2 regions of the Thauera sinica genome follow, and region 2 is predicted to be linked to the other one. Evidence: predicted binding sites of a transcription regulator. Region 2 holds the regulator's gene; the other holds the start of a gene.

The links. The regulator sigma-54, encoded in region 2, starts transcription at its own class of promoters, with help from an activator protein. The targets are predictions, from matches to a motif close to TGGCACGCTTNCTGCTNA.
Region 1: a site for sigma-54 is predicted at 5,359-5,376, ahead of pepA (flocculation-associated PEP-CTERM protein PepA). Genes of this name have one in related genera too.

The regions. Positions count from the first base shown of each region.
Region 1 is NZ_CP023439.1:726,176-733,975, reverse strand. It holds gene proB (glutamate 5-kinase) at 1-52, shown strand, start outside; gene CCZ27_RS03360 (adenine nucleotide alpha hydrolase family protein) at 167-1,240, shown strand; gene CCZ27_RS03355 (AMP-dependent synthetase/ligase) at 1,242-3,104, shown strand; gene CCZ27_RS03350 (SDR family oxidoreductase) at 3,101-4,270, shown strand; gene pepA (flocculation-associated PEP-CTERM protein PepA) at 4,361-5,188, opposite strand; gene CCZ27_RS03340 (nitroreductase family protein) at 5,696-6,778, opposite strand; gene CCZ27_RS03335 (ThiF family adenylyltransferase) at 6,771-7,658, opposite strand; gene CCZ27_RS03330 (ABC transporter permease) at 7,741-7,800, shown strand, end outside.
Region 2 is NZ_CP023439.1:3,853,340-3,861,139, reverse strand. It holds gene hprK (HPr(Ser) kinase/phosphatase) at 1-387, opposite strand, end outside; gene ptsN (PTS IIA-like nitrogen regulatory protein PtsN) at 356-841, opposite strand; gene hpf (ribosome hibernation-promoting factor, HPF/YfiA family) at 973-1,296, opposite strand; gene CCZ27_RS16845 (RNA polymerase factor sigma-54) at 1,314-2,768, opposite strand; gene lptB (LPS export ABC transporter ATP-binding protein) at 2,782-3,504, opposite strand; gene recX (recombination regulator RecX) at 3,491-3,940, opposite strand; gene recA (recombinase RecA) at 3,964-4,998, opposite strand; gene CCZ27_RS16825 (CinA family protein) at 5,132-5,620, opposite strand; gene CCZ27_RS16820 (phosphatidylglycerophosphatase A family protein) at 5,617-6,099, opposite strand; gene thiL (thiamine-phosphate kinase) at 6,138-7,097, opposite strand; gene ubiT (ubiquinone anaerobic biosynthesis accessory factor UbiT) at 7,214-7,753, opposite strand.

The sequences.
Region 1 (7,800 bases), 2.0 Mb from region 2:
CTACATCGACGAGCCGGAACTGATCCATCGGGACAACATGATGGTGAGGTAGGCGCAGCGGCCGGAGCGCCGCGCCACGCCGTGCGGCGCAGGCTAGTCCGCTCGCATTTTTCCGGGGATGCCATCACAATCCGACATCGATCGTTACAAACCAGTGCCCAGCCCCATGAAAAAATGCAAGCGGTGCCTGCTGCCGGAGACAGTACCGGGCGCCAACCTCGATTCCGCGGAAGTCTGCGCGTTCTGCCGCGACAACAAACCGCACATTCCCACGGCGACCGCAGCCCAGCGCGCCGATCTCGAAGCGGCCCTGCACGCAGCCCGCAACACCGCCGATGCCCCCTACGACTGCATCGTGCCGCTGAGCGGCGGCAAGGACAGCCTCTACCTGCTGCACCGGCTGAAGGTCGACTACCGCCTGCGGGTACTCGCCTTCACCTGCGACATCGACCTGCCGCCGGTGGCCTGGAACAACATCCGCCGCGCCCTGCGCAAGCTGGACATCGACCACGTCGTATGGCGCCCGGCGCACGGCTTCCTGACGCGGCTCTTCCGCTACCTGCTGTGCAACCAGGAAGCGCGGGGAGCGGTCTATACGGTGTCCTACGTGTATGCCCCCCTCTTCGAAGGCGCCGCGCTCCGGCTGGCGATCGAAAAGAACGTGCCGCTCGTGCTCGCGGGCTACTCGCCGGGGCAGCCCGAGCCCGAACGCATGCTGTACGAATTCGCCCCGGCCCTGGTCCGCGGCGAGGACTGGACCCCTCCCCACCTGGCCGATTGCGGCGAGTTCTCGGCCGCCGACCTGGCGCACTTCTACAACCCGCACCTCCTGCCGGCCGGCACCCGCTTCCCGCGCTACCTCGCGCCCTACCACGTGTGGGACTACGACCAGGCCCAGGTCATCCGCCGCGTGACCGAACTGGGGCTCGTGCAGCGCAGCCACCACGCCAACCCCATCGTCAGCAACTACCCGATCAACTGGCTGATGATGTACTCGGACCTGCGCCACTTCGGCTACAACCCCTACACGCCCGAGTTCTCCGCGCTGATCCGCGAAGGCAAGGCCCGCCTGGGCTACTGGAAGGTGATGACGCCGCTGGTGAACTTCATGATCCGCCACAAGCTGGGCATGGGACGCGAGGTCGCGCGCAGCATGGCGTGGCTGGGGCTGGGCGAGGACGACCTGCGCATCAACCTCCCCAAGGGCGCCTACGATCCGCCACTGCTGCGCCGGAGCTGAAGTGAAACAGCCCCTACGCTCACTTCGTCCGCTACCCCCCGACGGGGCGCTCAGTGGCTTCGGGCGGCCGGGCGCCACCGCAATGGAGGCGGCACCCTGCACCGTTCCCGGACGGCTGCGCGACCGGGCGCTGCGGACGGGCGACACCGTCGCCTTCCTGCATCGCGCCGGCGAAGACGGATGGCAGTCCATCACCTGGCACGATCTGCTCGCGCAGGTCCGGCGGCTCGCAAGCCACTTTGCGCGTCTGGGCATCCGGCGCGGCGACCGGATCGTCATCATGCTGCCCACCGGCCCCGACTGGGAGCTGTGCCAGCAGGCGGCGCTCACCATCGGCGCAGTGGTGGTGGGCCTCGACAGCCACGATGCGCCGCAGAATCTCCAGCGCGCGCTCGCCTTGACCCAGCCTCGCCTGATCGTCACCTCCGACGAGGAACCGCTGGACCTGATTCGCGGCATCTGGCGCCTGCCCGAGATCGCCGTCGTCGCCACCGCCGGCGCGGCGCGCTCCGCCGCCGTCCATGCGCTCGACGGCCTGCTCGCCGCCGATCCCGGCAGCGGCGTCCCCGCCATCCCCGAACCGGGACCGGACGATCCCGCCACCATCGTCTTCACGTCGGGCAGCACCGGCCACCCCAAGGGCATCGCCTACTCGCATCGCCAGCTCTGTCTTGCGGTCGACGGCCTGATGGAACGCTTCCCATCGGTGCGCCAGGACGCACGCATGATCTGCTGGCTGCCGCTGTCGACCCTGTTCCAGCGCGTCATCAATCTGCTGGCGATCAGTTGCGGCGCAACCAGCTACTTCCTCGACGTCCCGGACGTGATGCGCTTCGCGCCCGAAATCCGGCCCACGCTCTTCGTCGGCGTGCCGCGCTTCTTCGAGAAACTGCACGGTGGCATCCAGGCAGGGCTCGAGAACCGTTCCACCGCGGAACGCACGATCGTGCACGCCGCCTGGGCAATCGGAAGCAGGCGGGCGGCAGCGCTGCGCGCGGGCAAACGGCCGCCGCTGTGGTGCCGGCTCCTCTTCCCCGCCGCCGATCGCGTCCTGGCTCGCGTCCGCGCACTGATGGGGCCGGACCTGCAGTTCATGGCGAGCGGTTCCGCGCCCATGCCGCGCTGGCTCCTCGAACGGCTGCACGGCCTTGGCTGGACCGTGCTCGAAGCCTACGGCACCAGCGAAAACGTGATGCCGATCGCGTTCAACACGCTGCGGCAGTTCCGCTTCGGCAGCGTCGGCAAGCCCTTGCCCGGCAACGAGCTGCGCTTTGCCGACGACGGCGAACTGCTGGTGCGCGGCCCCGGCGTCTTCGGCGGCTACTACGGCGAATCCGCCTCATCCGACACGATCGACGCCGAGGGTTTCCTGCACACGGGCGACTATGCGCACCTCGACCACGACGGTTTCCTGTGGCTGGACGGGCGCAAGAGCGAGGTCTTCAAGACCTCGACCGGGCGCCGCGTCCCGCCGGCGCCGATCGAGGCGGCACTGAAAACGCTGGACTACGTCGACCATGCCGTCGTCGTCGGCCGCGACCGCCCCTACCCCATCGCACTGCTGACGATCGCCCCGCAGCATCCGTTCGCAGCGAAGCTGTCGGACCCGGCCACCCACACCGCCGTCGCCGCCGACGCGCTCGATGCCTGCCGGGCCTTCCCCGAATTCCAGCGTCCGGGCGCGATCATCGTCTCGCCGCGCGCGCTCAGCGTATCGGGCGGCGAACTCACCCTCAACCAGAAGATCCGCCGCATTCCGATCGAGCAGCGCTTTCGCGCGCAGATCGACGAAGCCTACCGCCGCAGCACGCAGGCCCATCGCGGCCAGCCCTGCCCAACGCTCCCCGTCATCGAGGCTCCATGAGGCACTACTTTCTTACCGGCGCCTCCGGCGCCGTCGGCAGCGCCATCGTTCCACTGCTGCTGAGCGACCCCGATACCCGGGTGCGCATCCTGCTGCGGGCCGATTCCGATGAACACCTCGCCGCGAGGCTGGACGAACTGTGCCGGTTCTGGGAACTGGCGCCGGGCAGCGAACGGCGTTCCCGCATCCAGCCCCTGCGCGGCGATGCCTCGCTGCCGCGTTTCGGCCTGGCCGACGCCGACCATGCCGCCATCGCCGCGGACACCACGCACATCATCCATTGCGCCGCCAGCGTGCGCATGAACGACCCTCTCGACAAGGCACGCCGCTCCGCGGTCGGCTCGGCCGAGGCCATCCTCGCGCTGGCGCGCGAACTCGCGCGGCGCGGATCGCTGCAGAAGCTCGACTTCGTCAGCACCGTCGGCATCGCCGGCAAGCGCCCCGGGATTCTTCCCGAAACCTGGATCGACGAGCCCCGCGCCTTCCACAACACCTACGAGCAGACCAAGGCCGAGGCCGAAACGCTGGTGCGCGAGGCGATCGAACGCGAACGCCTGCCGATCACGGTGCATCGGCCGAGCATGGTGATCGGCGACTCGCGCGACGGCCGCATCATCCACTTCCAGATCTTCTACTACATATGCGAGATCCTGTCGGGACGCAGAACGCTGGGCCTGTACCCCTGCTTCGGCGACACCAGGCTCGACATCATCCCGGTGGACTGGGTCGCCGAAGCCATCGCCACCGCCAGCCGCAACCCGGACACCGCAGGCCGCATCTTTCATCTTTGCTCCGGTCCGGAGCGTTCGCCCGTGCTGCACGAGCTGAAAACCTACGTGCGCGATGCATTCCGCAGCCGGGGCCGGCGGATACCGGCCTCCATCACCGTCCCTCGCACCTGGTTCGCCGCGCTGCCGCGCATCGCCGCACCGTTCGTCCCCGAACGGCAACGCCGCAAACTGTCGGTGCTGCCCATCTACATGGACTACCTGGCCGACCGGCAGGGTTTCGACAATGCCGCCTACCTCGGCTGGCTGGAGGCACGGGGCCGGCACTTGCCGGGCGCGGAGGCCATCCTGCCGCCGGCGCTGGGGTACTACTTGCAGCAGCAGGCGGGAAGCCAGCCCGGAACGGACACCCGCTCCGATTCGGCTCCAGGGCGATGACCGCCCCTCCACCGGGGGCGGCTTTCCCGGGCATCGAAAAGCAAAAAGCCCGCGATTGCGGGCTTCTTGCTTTCAACGGTTGCCTTGACTTCAGGCAGCGGTACGGCGGCGGCGGATGCCGAACGCACCCATGAGGCCCGCACCGATCAGAGCCAGCGAACCCGGCTCCGGCACGCTCCAACGGTACTGGCCGTTGTTCGAGACATAGAAGTCTCCCGGAGGCGTGTTCGTGTTCGCGGGAGCGCCGAACGCATCATTGAAGAGCTCGCCCGCGATCTCGCTGCGGACGTTGGCCGTCGGATTGCCGGTGTAGGAGGCGTTGGTCGTCACGAAGCCGAAGAGCAGCTCGTCAGCAACCTTCGTCGAAAGATCGATACCGTTCTCGTCGAAGAAGTAACCGGCCAGGAGATCCGTCGCGAGGAACTTGAGGGTCAATTGACCATTCGGGATACCCGTGGCATTGACCTCGCCGAACCCGAGCACGAGCTTGAAGCTCCCGATCAGCGTACCGTTGTCGGCACCGAACGTTCCGTTCGTGCCACCGAAATCGAAGGCGGTGTCGGAGTACATGGAGAACGTCGACGTGGTGTCGAAGTTGATCGCCCCGCCCAGGGTGCCGGTGCCGGTGCCGGTAAAGATGGCGGTGATCTCGGCCGAGCTCGGCGCCGCGCTGGTGCCGTCCAGGCCGGCGACACGGAAGGCGCCGGCATCCTTGAACGTGAAGTTCGGGTACGGCGTGCCCGAGGTTTCGATGTAGCTCGCGCCGATCAGATCCATGAATTCGCTGACGACGACAGCGGCGCCCGCGCCAGCCGCGCCATCGGCGTCAAGCTTCCAATTCTGGAGGAACACTTCTGCGTTCGCAGCGGCCGAAGTCAGCACCATCGACGCCACGGCCAAGGCTTTAGTAAGTTTCATTTCAATCTCCTAGTCAATGCCAACAAGAACTTGATTGCTCCACAGGCGACTTTCGCTCAACGGACAGCTCTAGCACCTTCCCGCTCAACACTCGCCAAAAGTGTTGCGACATGCCACTAGCGGATCGAGCAATTTGCCTTAACCACCTTTCCAGCCGCCGCAGCATCCTAAGAGCAAAATCGATGCCAGGGCCTCGAAGAGAATCCTATCCCTTTGTTTATTTTAAGATTTCAAAGAAGGAACGCATGCATATCGGAAGCTCTCGGATGTCGACTGTAAAGAAAACCGACACGTTGCACACAGCGCCGGCGCGGCGCAGTACCGCTTGCTGCCGCCCATGCCGCAAGCCCGGGCATGGCGGTCCGTTGGCAATGGATTTCCGACACGCCGTCGCGTCGGCGATGGCGCACGGGCCATCGCCGGCCGGTACGGCTGCGTATCGGGAAATGGGCGCCGGCACCGCGTGCCGCGCAGAGCGCTTCGTCGTGGCCAGGAGGCCACGTCCGATCAGGACGGGGGGACTTCCATGAGTTTGTCGACGCTATGCCTCAGCGAGCGCGACGCAGGCTGCTTCGATTGCCCGACGCGGCAGAAGAACGTGAAACTCGTCTCCGGCTCCGCGCCGACCAGCCGCTCCATGTACGACGTGACCGCCGCCGCTTCGATGTCGATGGCCCGGAGCGCGGAGATGCTGCGCCCGGCACGCACGTACCATCGAAATATCAGCGGCGTCATCTCCGGCTGCAAGTGCAAACCGTGCGCCGTGGCGGTCAGCCAAAGCCGCTGCAGCGCCACGCCCGCATCGACGAAGTCGCCCATCTCCGCCAGGGGGCGCTCCGAGCGGACCAGTACGTGCGCGGCGCAAGAGACGGCGGGAATCACGTCCAGTTGAATCCGGGGTGCGACGGTACCGCCAAGGTATCTGTTGAAGAACGCGACCCGCTCCCAACTGTGCATCACCCAGCGCATCAGCCTTGCGGTCAGCGAATCCACCCCCACGGCCTGCTCCGGAATACGGTCGACGCTGTAACGCGCGCCCCACTCGATCACCTCCTTGTGCACCTCATAAGCCTCGGGGCAGGTCAGCCGGATGTGGGCGCTGTCCCAGAGCAGCCTGGCAATGCGCAACCGTGCGCCAAGAGGCTCGAAGAACTGCACGCTGAACCCGGCCCCGGGCGCATCGGCGATCGCCGCGCGTTGCGCCGCGGAGAGAGGCGTCGTACGCATCGGCCGCCGCTGCACGGTGCGGGTCTCGATGAACGGGAGCAGCGGGTCCGCTTCCGCTCCGGAGGCGGGCTCCAGTTTCACGTCGTAGATCGGCGCGGTGTCCGGCAGCCCGACCCGAATCGACCATGTCGCCTTCAGGCCGTGCCCGCTGGCGGCGATCCGGAGCGTTTCCAGCAGCGCGCCATGTGCGATGTGGCTGGCGTGCCCATCGAAGTCGTATACGCACCAATCCCGCGTATCGTGGCCGTGAACCGCGATGTGGTCGTCGGCCACGATCTCGAAGCGATAGGGCTGAGTGTTGTCCCCGCTGGGAGCCCAGCGGGCGAGGTCGAGAATCTTCAGCAGAACGTCCCTGCTAGCCATGTGCGCCTCCGGCCTGCTTCATGCGCCGCAACTGTCCTCTGGCAATCCACAGGCCGATGCGCTGCAACGGATTCCGGTTGCCGCCGGGACGCCATGTACGTACCAGGCGGTTGCGGTATGCGTCGAATTGATAACCCCTGGGCGCACTGATCACGCCACCGCGACCGAGCAGGATCTTGAGAACGTCGGTGGCGGTCACGCCGGCGCACAACTGGCAGGCGGCGACCGTGGAGGGTCCGCGATGCTCCTCCAGATTCACGCGCGACGGGTCGGCGAGGTACTGGCGCTGGAGCATCCCCGGCGACAGCCCGAGCAGGAAGCGGATTCCCATTTCCTCTTCGTCGCAGCCCTCGAGGCAAAAGTACTCCTCGAACGACATGCCGCCGGGAAGGAACACGAGCACGGCAGTCCCCATGCCAAGAGGCGCGGCGGTGATCGCAGGGATGCCGAGGCGGTGGCAAGCCGCGAAAGTGGCGCGGCGCACGTCGAAGGCGAAGAAGTCGAGGGCGTCGACGTAAAGGTCCACATCGCGCAGGAAATCATCGAGGTTGTCGTGCGACACGCCTGCCGGAAAACGACGGATGTCGAGTTCCGGATTGATCTGGAGCGCCATGTCCGCCAGAACGTCGACCTTCGGTTCGCCGATGGAAGATAAGGTCGCGCCGGCCTGCCGGTTGAAGTTGACGATATCGAACCGGTCGAAATCCGAGATGTTGAAGGCGCCGATGCCCAGGCGCGCGAGAGTCAGCAGGTGCCCTCCACCGACACCGCCCATCCCCGCGATTGCAATTCTCTTGCGGCGCAGGATTGCTTGCTCCGCGGCGGTAACCCATCCGATATTGCGCGAAAACGCGCCATCGTAGTCGAACTTTGCGCTCATACGCTGTATCTCTATGGTCCGAGCCTCACGCGAGGCTATCATGCGGTAGATTTTACAGAAGCGATACCTCGACTCGCGATCCATGCTCGACAACATCCTGCAAACCGTGATGCTTGCTGCCCGGAATCTTGCCCGGCAGCGC
Region 2 (7,800 bases):
CAGGAACAGCCTCAGGTGGTCGATGACGCTGGCCGAAGGCTGCGGCGTGGTGAGCAGGGGCACGTCGTGCGAGCGGCAGGCGGCGAGCACGGAAGGCGGCGGCTCGCAGCCATCGGCGACGATGATCGCCGGCGGCCGCGCCGAGAGGATCTCATTGAGGTGGTGGGCGACCTTGTCGTCGGGCTGGCGCTGCGCCCAGGCCAGTTCGGCGGTGCCGAGGATCTGCAGGCGCGTCGGATGGATCAGGTTCAGGTGGCCGACGAGGTCGGCGCCCCAGATGGCCTCGTCACCGACCGAGAGCTGGGCATCAAGGCTGCCGCTGACGCGGCTGAGCTGGAGGCGTTCTCGCTGTGCCTCAAACAGTTGCGCTACGCTGATCTGCCGCATCGGGGCCCCAGTTTGCGAACAGCGCGTGCAGGGCCGCCGTATCCGCCGCATTCAGCAACGACTCGCGGAAACCGCGGTCGCTGAACATCTGCGCCAGTTCGGACAGCAGTTGCAGATGCGTTTCGTTGGCCTGCTCCGGCACCAGCAGCACGAAGATCAGGTTGACCGGGCGTCCGTCCGGCGCATCGAACTGGACGGGCGCGGCAAGCCGCAGGAAAGCGCCGGCGGCTTCCTTCAGCCCCTTGATGCGGCCATGCGGGATGGCGACGCCCTGGCCGAGCCCGGTGGAGCCCAGCCGTTCGCGGGCGAACAGGCTGTCGAACACCGTGCTGCGGGCGATGCCCTGATTGTTCTCGAACAGCAGTCCCGCCTGCTCGAAAACGCGCTTCTTGCTGCTCGCGTCGAGATCGGCGACCACATTGGACAGCGGCAGTAGTCGGGAAATGAGGCTCATGTCGGGGGCGTGTGCCGTTTCGCGGAAACGGGGCGCGGCTGTGCGGGATGGTGGCTCGGGGTGAGGGTGGCGCGTGCGGAAAACGCGCCGATTATACGCTCACCCCGGAAGGAGGGCGGAAACCCGCCGCCTCAGGCTTCGGGGCTCTGATGCTTGAGCGCGTCGTGGTTGTGGTCGCTCTGCTTCTGCTTGTACTTCTGGACCTGGCGGTCGAGCTTGTCGGCCATCGAATCGATCGCCGCGTACATGTCGTTGTCGTCGCTCTCGACGAAGATGTCCTTGCCGCGCACGTGCACGGTGACTTCCGCTTTCTGCTTCAGCTTCTCGACCGACAGAATGACGCTCACGCTGGTGACGTTGTCGAAGTGGCGGACGACGCGGTCCAGCTTGGTGGACACGTATTCGCGGATGGCCGGAGTGACTTCGACGTGACGTCCGGTGATGTTCAGATTCATGGCAACTCCTCTTGTTATCAAAGCGTTTTGCGCAGACTGACCGGCGGGATATTGAGGGATTCGCGATACTTGGCGATCGTCCGCCGTGCGACCACGATACCCTGCTGGCCCAATAGATCGGCAATCCTGGCGTCCGACAAGGGTTTTTTCCTGTCCTCGGCCTCCACCAACTGGCGAATCAGCGCGCGAATCGCAGTGGAGGATGCCGCACCGCCGGTGTCGGTGGAGACGTGACTGCCGAAGAAATACTTGAGTTCGAACACACCGCGCGGCGTCGCCATGTACTTCTGCGTCGTCACGCGCGAAACGGTGGATTCGTGCAGCTCGAGCTGGTCCGCGATCTCCCGGAGGGTGAGTGGCCGCATTGCCACGTCCCCATGATCGAAGAACTGCCGCTGCTGGTCAACGATCGCCTGTGACACGCGCAGGATGGTGTCGAAGCGCTGCTGGACGTTCTTGATCAGCCAGCGCGCCTCCTGCAACTGGCCCGTCAGTCCGCCGCCCTGGCCGCGGTGCTGCTGCAGGATGCTGGCGTAGAGCTGGTTGATGCGCAGGCGCGGCATCGCCTCCGGGTTGAGCGACACCGTCCAGCGGTTGCGCACCTTGCGCACCACCACGTCGGGCAGCACGTAGCGCGTTTCCTCGGCGGAGTGCTGCGAGCCGGGGTGGGGGTCGAGCCGGCCGATCAGCGCCTGGGCGGCGCGCAGGGCGTCGTCGTCGCAGCCGGTGAGCCGCTTGAGCTTGGCGAAGTTGCGCTCGGCGAGCAGTTCGAGGTGCCTGTCGACGATCTCCAGCGCGAGGTTGCGGTCGGGCGAGGGCGGCTGGGCGCGCAACTGCAGCGACAGGCATTCCTGCGGCGTGCGCGCGCCGATGCCGGCCGGTTCCAGGTTCTGCACGTGGCGCAGGGCGATCGTGAGTTCGTCGAGATCGATCTCGAGTTCGGCCGGCAGCAGCTCCAGCAGATCCTCCAGCGTCTGGTGCAGGTAGCCGTCGTCGTCGAGCGCCTCGATGATGAAGCGCACGAGCGCGCGGTCGCGGTCGCTGAGCGGCGACAGCGCCACCTGCAGGTCGAGGTGGTCGCGCAGCGAGATGCCGGCGGCCTGGAATTCCTGGTAATCGACGTCGTCGTCGTCGCGGTTGGACGGGCTGCCGTTGCCGACGCTGGACCAGTCCATGCCTTCGTCGAGGCCGGCGGCGGACTCGCCCTCGCTGCGCGTGTCGCCGCCTTCGCGGCTGTCGGATGCCTCGTTGCCGCGGTCGGTTGCCGCCGTGGTGCTGCCGGGGGCCGGCGGAGGCGGTGCGAACTCGCTGCCGTCGCCTTCCTCGCGCTCCAGCATGGGGTTCTCGAGCAGGAAGCGCTCGATCTCCTGGTTGAGCTCGAGCGTGGACAACTGCAGCAGCTTGATCGACTGCTGCAACTGCGGCGTGAGCGTCAGGTGCTGGGAAAGCTTGAGCTGGAGACTGGGTTTCATGGACGAGCAGGGTTCAGAGGCGGAAATGCTCGCCGAGATAGACCTGGCGAACCTGTTCGTTGGCGATGATCTCGGCCGGCCGGCCGCTGGCGAGCACGCGTCCCTCGCTGATGATGTAGGCGCGATCGCAGATGCCGAGGGTCTCGCGCACGTTGTGGTCGGTGATGAGTACGCCGATGCCGCGCTCCTTGAGGAAGCGGATGATCTTCTGGATGTCGAGCACCGCGATCGGGTCCACGCCGGCGAAGGGCTCGTCGAGCAGGATCAGGCGCGGGTTGGTCGCCAGCGCGCGCGCGATCTCGCAGCGCCGGCGTTCCCCGCCCGACAGCGACACCGCGGTGTTGTCGCGCAGGTGGGCGATGCCCAGTTCCTCGAGCAGTTCGTCGAGCCGCGTTTCGATCTGCTCGCGTGCCAGCCCCTGCAGTTCCAGCACCGCGCGGATGTTCTCCGCCACGGTGAGCTTGCGGAACACGCTCATCTCCTGCGGCAGGTAGGACAGGCCGAGGCGGGCGCGGGCGTGGATCGGGCGATGGGTCAGCGCGCTGTCGTCGAGCAGGATCTCGCCGCCGTCGGCGCGCACCAGGCCCACGATCATGTAGAAGCAGGTGGTCTTGCCGGCGCCGTTGGGGCCGAGCAGGCCGACGACTTCGCCGGCGTCGACGTCGAAGCCGACGTCGTGCACGACGGTGCGCGCCTTGTAGCGCTTTTGCAGGCCGGTGACCTTAAGCAGACTCATCGGGTTGCTCTTTCAGCAGCTTGCGGATCACCTCCGCCGCGAAGCCGCGGGTTTGCAGGAAGCGCGCCTGGCGAGCCCATTCGCGCGCATCGGCCGGCGCCGTGCCGAACTTCGTGCGCCATACGGCACGGGCGCGTTCGAGTTCCGATTCTACGCACTCGGCGGCAAGCGCCGCGTCGACCAGTTCGCGCTCCACGCCACGCCGCGCCAGTTCGTTGCGCAGGCGCGCCGTGCCGAAGCGGCCCGCCTTGCCGCGCACCCAGGCTTCGGCGAAGCGCCGGTCGGACTGCAGGCCAAGCTCGCCCATGCGTGCGACCACCTCGGCGACTTCCTCGGCGCTGCCGTGGCCGGCCAGCTTGCGCGCCAGTTCGGCGCGCGAGTGGTCGCGCTGCGCAAGGTAGCGCAGCGCGCGCTCGCGCAGGGTGGTTTCGCTCATGCCGGGCCCCGCGGGCGGCGGGCTCAGGTGGAGGCAGTCGCGGCCACGGCCGCGACCGGCTGCATCTCGGGCAGGCCGACCGCGACGCGCACCTTGTTCTCGATCTCGCGCGCCAGCGCCGGGTTGGCGCGCAGGAACTCGCGCGAGTTGTCCTTGCCCTGGCCGATCTTGTCGCCGTTGTAGGCATACCAGGCGCCGGACTTGTCGACGATCTTGTGTTCCACGCCGAGGTCGATGATCTCGCCTTCGCGCGAGATGCCCTCGCCGTACAGGATGTCGAAGTGCGCCTCCTTGAACGGCGGCGACACCTTGTTCTTGACGACCTTCACGCGGGTTTCCGAGCCGATCACCTCGTCGCCCTTCTTGATCGTGCCGGTGCGGCGGATGTCCATGCGCACCGAGGCGTAGAACTTGAGCGCGTTGCCGCCGGTGGTGGTCTCGGGGCTGCCGAACATCACGCCGATCTTCATGCGGATCTGGTTGATGAAGATCACCAGCGTGTTGGTGCGCTTGATGCTGGCGGTGAGCTTGCGCAGGGCCTGCGACATCAGGCGGGCCTGCAGGCCGGGCAACTGGTCGCCCATCTCGCCCTCGATCTCAGCCTTGGGCGTGAGCGCGGCGACCGAGTCGATGACGATGATGTCGATGCCGCCCGAGCGTACCAGCATGTCGGCGATCTCGAGCGCCTGTTCGCCGGTGTCGGGCTGCGAGATCAGCAGGTCCTCGATGTTGACGCCGAGCTTTTCGGCATAGACGACGTCGAGCGCATGCTCGGCGTCGATGAAGGCGGCGGTGCCGCCGAGCTTCTGCATCTCGGCGATGACCTGCAGCGTCAGCGTGGTCTTGCCGGAGGATTCGGGGCCGTAGATCTCGACCACGCGGCCGCGCGGCAGGCCGCCGAGGCCGAGCGCGATGTCGAGCCCGAGCGAGCCGGTGGAAACGGTCTGGATGTCGCGCTCGACGTTGCCGTCGCCCATGCGCATGATCGAACCCTTGCCGAACTGCTTCTCGATCTGGGAGAGCGCGGCGGCGAGCGCCTTGGCCTTGTTGTCGTCCATGAGAGTCTTTCCTGAGTGATGTCCGGATTATGGCACAGAGATTGCAGGGATGTTGTCGCGGCTCCCTGACGGCGGCAGTGTAGTAGCTGTTTATTTTTACAGCAATGCCGCCCGACGAGCGGCGCCGCGCTGCTCAGCCGGCGAACCGGATCAGTTCGCGCAGCGCGTGCTCCACCGTCTGTCGCCGCACCGCTTCGCGGTCGCCGCCGAAATGCATCGTGACCGCCTGCGGTGCCGCGCCGCGCCGCGCCCAGGCCAGGCACACCATGCCCACCGGCTTCTCCGTGCTGCCGCCGCCGGGGCCGGCCACGCCGGAGACGGCGACCGCCACCTGGGCGCGGCTGCGGGCCAGCGCACCGGCCGCCATCTCGCGCACCGTCTGCTCGCTGACCGCGCCGTGCACCGCGAGTGTGGCCGGCGACACGCCGAGCATGTCCATCTTGGCCTCGTTGGAGTAGGTGACGAAGCCGCGGTCGAACCAGCCCGAACTGCCCGCGGTGGCGGTGACGGCTTCGGCGATCCAGCCGCCGGTGCAGGATTCTGCGGTGGCGAGCATCCAGCCGCGCGCGGCCAGCGCCTGGCCGAGCGCCGCGGACAGGGCGTCGAGCGCGGCCGTCATCATGGCCGGAACGCCGCGACGAGGACGGCGAGCGCCAGCAGCGTATAGCCGGCGGCGATGAGGTCGTCGAGCATCACGCCGAAGCCGCCCTTCAGCGCGCGGTCGGCCCAGCGCACCGGCGGCGGCTTGACGATGTCGAAGAAGCGGAACAGCGCCACCGCGACGGCCTGCCACAGCAGAGTCTTGGGCGCGAACACCAGCACCAGCCAGGTCGCGACCATCTCGTCCCAGACGATGCCGCCATGGTCCGGCACGCCGAGCGCGCGGCCGGTGCGCTCGGCGGCGAGGATGCCGGCCGCGAACAGGCTGGCGAGCAGCGCGAGGAAGACGAACTCCGACAGCGGCGTGCGGATCAGCGGATATAGCAGCCACGCCAGCAGCGTGCCCATCGTCCCCGGCGCCCAGGGCGACAGGCCCGAGCCGAAGCCGAGCGAGATGAAGTGGGCGGGGTGGCTCAGCATGAAGCGGGCGGTGGGGTGCATGGGCAGGATCGCGGATGGGCGTTGGAATGGGTGCGGCGCTAGCCGAAGTGATCGTAGCCCGTGGCGGGGCTTGCCTGCAGCGTGCCGTCGGCCTCGCGCAGCAGCAGCGCGCCGGACTGGTCGGTGAGGGTGCCGATGCGGTGCAGCGGCAGGCCCAGGCGTGCGCCGATGGCCTGCACCGCCTCGCGCCGCGCGGGCGGGGCGGCGAACAGCAGCTCGTAGTCGTCGCCGCCCGACAGCAGGCAGCGCCGCGCGAGCGCGGCATCGGCGCCGGTGGCGAGCAGCGCGGCGAACGGCAGCGCCGCGGTATCGACGACGGCGCCCGTGCCGGAGCGCTCCAGGATGTGGCCGAGGTCGCCGAGCAGCCCGTCGGAGACGTCCAGCATCGCGCTGGCCACGCCGCGCAGCGCCAGGCCGAGCGCGGTGCGGGGCCGCGGTTTGTGCAGGGCGTCGAGGCAGCGCTGCAGGCCGTCCGCGGCGAGCGCGGCGTCGCCGCGCAGCGCCGCCAGGCCGAGCGCCGCCAGGCCGGGCTGGCCCGACACCCACAGTTCGTCGCCCGCGCGGCCGCCGCCGCGGGTGACGGCCTCGCCCGTCGGCACCTCGCCGATGAGGGTCACCGTCATGTTGAGCGGTCCGCAGGTGGTGTCGCCGCCGACGAGGTCCACGCCGTGGGCGCGCGCGCAGTCGAACAGGCCGCCGGCGAACGCGGCGATCCACCCCTCGTCGGCCGCCGGCAGCGCGATCGCGAGCAAGGCCCAGCGCGGTTCGGCGCCCATCGCCGCGATATCCGACACATTCACGGCGAGCGTCTTCCAGCCCAGCAGGGCGGGGTCGGCATCGGCGAAGAAATGTGTGCCGGCGACCAGCATGTCGGTCGACACCGCGAGCTGCATGCCGGGCCGCGGCCGCATCAGCGCGGCATCGTCGCCGACGGCGAGGTCGCAGTGCGCGGCCGCGCGGTCGAAGTGGCGCCGGATCAGGTCGAATTCCGAAGGCATGGCTGGGCGTGGCGGCGAGCGGGAAGTCCCGGGGGGCGCAAGCTTACCGCAGTGCCGGGGCGCGGGCACGGTCGAGCGCGCGCCGACACCGCGCGCGAGCCTTCCGGCGCCGGATCTCAGCCTTGCCGCTGGCCGCCCAGCCTGGCCTTCAGCGCATCCCAGTCGATCGCGTCGAGCGTGTTCTTCACCAGCAGGCCGAGGTCGGTGTCGCCTTCCATGCGCAGGCGGCGGCTGAAGAACAGGGTGTCGGGGTCTTCCTCGCGCAGCGCCAGCGCGAGGTAGTCGCGGGCGGTGGCCGAGACGACCAGGTCGGGCTTCGTACCGGCGGCCGGCGCGACGCGGCGGAAGCCCCGGCCGGCAAGGGTGAAGTCCAGCCTCAGGCCGGCGTCGAGCACGCGCATCTGCAGATGGCGGCCGGTGAGCGGCGACAGCGTGTCGCGCGGCAGGACGCGGTCGAGCGCGAGGTTGAGCGCCAGCGTCAGCGCCTGGGTGGGCGGCTGCTGCGGCAGGTGCGCCACCAGCCGGGCGACCGGTCCGGGCACGGTGAAGTCGGGAATGCGCAGGTTCTGCAGGCGTTCGCCGATGCGCCGGCGCAGGCTGCCGGGCAGCAGTTCGGCCAGGCTAGGCGGGCGGGGCAGGGTGGGCAATGCAGGCATGTTCGATCTCCGGTCTTGCGCGCGACGGGGCGCGGGCGTGTGTCGAT